2 regions of the Massilia sp. AB1 genome follow, and region 2 is predicted to be linked to the other one. Evidence: predicted binding sites of a transcription regulator. Region 2 holds the regulator's gene; the other holds the start of a gene.
What was found. The regulator HrcA, encoded in region 2, represses chaperone genes, less so after heat shock. The targets are predictions, from matches to a motif close to TTAGCACTCNNNNNNNNNGAGTGCTAA.
Positions count from the first base shown of each region.

Region 1 (2,395 bases), on a different contig from region 2:
ACTCATCCTCATCCCAGCGTTTGGATTTGCCGTAGAGGCGGGGCGTGCATTCGTCGTTGCCATTCCGGGCTCCGTTGAAGAGGGAAGCAGTCAACTTATCAGACCAGTGCGGCTGCCTCGTGACGTATGTCAGACAAGCAAACCTGGCGAGATAGACGTGATGTGAAATCAGCAACGAAACCTTGGCGCTCGTTGCAAAGTCTCGTTTCCTCAACCGGTCAATTGGGATGGCTTTTTCGGGACGAAATCGGTCGGCTTATGGATGAGCAAGGACATTCGATGGCCGCGAAGCCCAAACTGAAAGCGATAAGAAACCAGCTTGGGCATCGCATGGGCCAAGTAGTTTCCAAGCCATTCGCAGCCCCCTTGAAAATCGTGCCGCTGGCCTCATTTCTACTGCTTAGCCGTTCCACCCTACGCAATCACGCGAAATCCTCCTACAAGCCGAGCGATCCCAACGTGCGGCAGCCAACAGAGGGGCGGTGCCTCAGCCCTTAATCTGTCCCTGAACGCAAAACTTCCAGCACTTTCAAGCTCACACCTGAGCTGCATCAAGCATTTAGCGACGTCCTGCTCTACAGTGGAACCGGCGGTCAATTTGATGCTTTTGGGCAATACTTTGGCAGGCCTTAAGCACCGCGGCGGTTCCTAGCACTCACCTCGGGAGAGTGCTAATATATGAGCTAAGGAAAGTCAGATTTCAAGAGAAACGCATCCGTAAGCAGTCGTAACAGCGCGTAACAGCTATGCCACTGAGCAATCCTTGGTGGCACATTGTGGATGCAGCAAGATTATCTAAGAGGGAAATGAATATGTCCGCACAATCCGCATTGGTTCCGACCAGCAGTCGTGCTCTGGGACTCGGTTTCACAGGCAATCTTGGCAATATCGACGCCTACATCTCGGCCGTCAACCGCCTGCCGATGCTGACCCATGAGGAAGAGGTCTCGCTGGCAACGCGGCTGCGGGACAACAATGATCTCGATGCTGCGCAGAAGCTGGTGCTGTCGCACCTGCGCCTGGTGGTCTCGATCGCGCGCGGCTACCTGGGCTATGGCCTGCCGCACGCCGACCTGATCCAGGAAGGCAACATCGGCCTGATGAAGGCCGTGAAGCGTTTCGACCCGAACCAGGGCGTGCGCCTGGTGTCGTACGCCATGCACTGGATCAAGGCCGAGATGCATGAATACATTCTGAAGAACTGGCGTCTGGTCAAGGTTGCAACGACCAAGGCGCAGCGCAAGCTGTTCTTCAACCTGCGCAGCAACAAGCAGAGCCTGGACGCCATGTCGCCGGCCCAGGTCGACGAGCTGGCCAAGATGCTCGACGTCAAGCGCGAGGAAGTGATCGAGATGGAAACCCGCCTGTCGGGCCGCGACATCGCCCTCGAAGCGCCGACGGACGACGAGGACGACAAGTTCTCGCCGATCGCCTACCTGTCCTCGGACCTGGAAGAGCCGACCAAGGTCATCGAAGCCGGCGAAGTCACCCGCCTGCAGTCGGAAGGCCTGGAGACCGCGCTGGCTAAGCTGGACCCGCGTTCGCGCCGCATCGTCGAAGCGCGCTGGCTGGCGAACGACGACGGTTCGGGCGCGACCCTGCACACGCTGGCCGAAGAGTTCGGCGTGTCGGCCGAGCGTATCCGCCAGATCGAATCGGCTGCGCTGAAGAAGATGAAAGGCGCGCTGGCCGCTTACATGTAATCGGCACGCCGCACCAGGAAAGCTCCGCCGCGGCGGAGCTTTTTTTTCGCGCCTGCAAAGGCTCATTGCTCAAGCATATGAAACCGACGATCCATCCCGACGAGGTGGCGTTCAGCGCGATCCGCGCCCAGGGCCCGGGTGGCCAGAACGTGAACAAGGTCTCGTGCGCGGTCCACGCGCGCTTCGACATCGCCGCATCCTCGCTGCCGGAGGAGGTCAAGGCGCGCCTGCTCGCCTTGCGCGACGCCCGCGTCACCCAGGAAGGCGTACTGGTCATCAAGGCCCAGCAATCGCGCAGCCTGGAGCAGAACAAGCTCGATGCGCTGCAGCGCCTGCAAGCCCTGGTCGACAAGGCGGCCGAGGTCCAGGCGGAGCGCCGCCCTACCCGGCCCACACGCGCCTCGCAGCGGCGCCGGCTCGACGCCAAGAACCGCAGCGGCCAGATCAAGGCCCTGCGCGCCAAGGTCAGCGACTAAGAACCTATCTCGGTAGGCGGAAGTCGCTGCTGGCGCGCCTGACAAGCCCGGGCGGCGTTGCTCGTCGTTGCATGGCTAGCCATGCGGCCTCCTCGCGCCTTGCCCGCGCTTGCCATGCATCGCCAGCAGCTTCCCCCGCCTACCGAGATAGGTTCTGAGAAACGTGTGACAATCCGCATGCAGCCCGGGTGAACCTTTGCGCGCCTGCGCGGTATT
Region 1 is NZ_JAGKSG010000022.1:45,232-47,626, reverse strand. It holds gene J8847_RS14145 (lysozyme) at 1-63, opposite strand, end outside; gene rpoH (RNA polymerase sigma factor RpoH) at 813-1,703, shown strand; gene arfB (alternative ribosome rescue aminoacyl-tRNA hydrolase ArfB) at 1,781-2,179, shown strand.
Region 1: a site for HrcA is predicted at 649-675, ahead of rpoH (RNA polymerase sigma factor RpoH). Genes of this name have one in related genera too.

Region 2 (2,395 bases):
GGTGCCCGGCCTGCTGCGCCTGAAGAGCCGGGTCTTGATCGGTTCCGTGACCAACGGCAACGCCGACCTGGAGACCATCGGCCTGGCGCGCCACTTCCACGCCTCGGTCGCCGCCCACAGCTTCGGCAAGGCCAAGCCCGCTCCCGAGATCTTCCAGGCCGGCTGCGCGGCGCTCGGCGTGCGCTTTTCCGAGGCGGTGTACGTGGGCGACGACCTGCTGCTCGACGTCCAGGGCGCCCAGCGCGCCGGCCTGCGCGCCGTCTGGATGAACCGGGTCGGCAAGCGCAACGAGATCCCCCACCTGGTGCAGCCCGACGCCGAGGTGACGAGCCTGGACGGGCTGATAGCCTGGCTCAGGCGCGAGCACCATTGATGCTTGAGCTGGCGCAGCGCCGGGCTTGCGCTTGCCGTCTCGCGTCCCCACCTATCTATAATATAGGCAGCAACTCTTTTGCTTCCAAGAATCATGCAACTCGATAACCGTGCACAAACCCTGCTCAAAGCGCTCGTCGAACGCTATATCGCCGACGGCCAGCCGGTAGGTTCGCGCGCGCTGTCGAAGATTTCCGGCCTGGACCTGTCGCCGGCCACGATCCGCAATATCATGGCGGACCTCGAAGAGATGGGCTATGTGGCCAGCCCGCACACCTCGGCCGGGCGCATTCCGACGCCGCGCGGCTACCGCCTGTTCGTGGACACCCTCCTGACCGTGCAGCACATCGACGAGCAGGCGGTCGCCGCCGAGCGCATGCGCCTGCCGGTGCAGCAGCCGCAGAAGATCATCGCCAACGCGGCGCAAATGCTGTCCTCGCTGTCGCAGTTCGCCGGCGTGGTGCAGAGCCCGCGCCGCGAATCAGTGTTCCAGCAGATCGAATTCCTCCGTTTGTCTGAGAAAAGGATTCTGCTGGTGATCGTCGACCCGCGCGGCGACGTGCAGAACCGCCTGCTGCTGACCGACGTGGACTACACGCCGGGCCAGCTGACCCAGTCGGCCAATTACCTGAACCAGAACTACGCCGGCCTCACCTTCGACGAGGTGCGCGCCCGCCTGACGGGCGAACTGCGCCAGCTGCGCGACGACATGGGCCGCCTGATGCAGGCGGCGGTGGAGGCGGGCAGCGAGGCGATGGCCGAGGGCGACGACATGGTGATCGCCGGCGAGCGCAACCTGCTGTCGGTGTCGGATTTGTCGTCGAACATGACTTCGCTGCGCCAGATGTTCGAGATGTTCGAGCAGAAGACCGGGCTGATGCAGCTGCTGGACGTGTCCAGCAAGGCGGGCGGGGTGCAGATCTTCATCGGCGGGGAGTCGAAGCTGGTGCCGATGGACGAGATGAGCGTGGTGACGGCGCCGTATGAGGTCAATGGGCGGATCGTCGGGACCCTGGGGGTGATCGGGCCGACGCGCATGGCGTACGAGCGGGTGATTCCGATTGTGGATATTACGGCGAAGCTGCTGTCGAATGCGTTGAGCCAGCCGTAAAAAAGCACGCTCGTGGCGTGCTGATGAACTTGGATCCCGGCGAAGGCCGGGATCCAAGTTCGCCGATCAGCCGAAAAGCGTATTTACTGCTTCCTCGGACAATTCACCTTCACACAATTCCCATAAATCGCCAGCGCATGCTCGGCGATCTTGTACCCGCGCTCGGTCGCGATCTTGTGCTGGCGCGATTCGATCTCTTCGTCGTAGAACTCCTCGACATGTCCGCAATCCAGGCACACCAGGTGATCATGGTGCGACCCGGCATTCAGCTCATAAATGGCCTTGCCCGTCTCGAAGTGGTTGCGGTTGAGCAGGCCGGCCTGCTCGAACTGGGTCAGGACCCGGTAGACAGTCGCCAGGCCCACGTCCATGTTATCGGCCAGGAGAATCTTGTAGACGTCTTCCGCCGTCAGGTGCCGCACTTCGCTGTTCTGGAAAATCTCCAGGATTTTCAGTCGCGGCAGGGTAGCCTTCAGGCCGCTGGCCTTCAGGTCGGTCGGGTTGTTACTCATGTTTGTTGCTCGTAGTTTGGCGGAGTGCTTTATGATATAGCGTTTTGGAGCTCCCGCTCAAACGTTTTGAGGTTATCTATGCGCGTCAAACATGCCGTTTTTCATCGATTCTCCGCCCGGGCTGCCCTCGCGGCAGGCCTCGCGTGCACCCTGATGCTCTCGGGCTGCGCCAGCTGGCGCAACCAGACGCGTCCGGCAGCGCCGGTGAATACGGACCCGGCCGCCGCCGCTGCCGCCGCCGAAAAATCGGCCGCGGCCGCCAATGCGGGCGCGCAGACCACGACGGTCACCAAGCTGCAGAAATTCCTGTGGGTGTTCTCGCCCTACCGTCCGGACATCCAGCAAGGTAACTTCGTCTCGCAGGAGATGCTAAGCCAGCTGAAGGTGGGCCAGACCCGCG
Region 2 is NZ_JAGKSG010000028.1:28,740-31,134, reverse strand. It holds gene J8847_RS16180 (HAD family hydrolase) at 1-373, shown strand, start outside; gene hrcA (heat-inducible transcriptional repressor HrcA) at 467-1,483, shown strand; gene fur (ferric iron uptake transcriptional regulator) at 1,567-1,995, opposite strand; gene J8847_RS16165 (outer membrane protein assembly factor BamE) at 2,074-2,395, shown strand, end outside.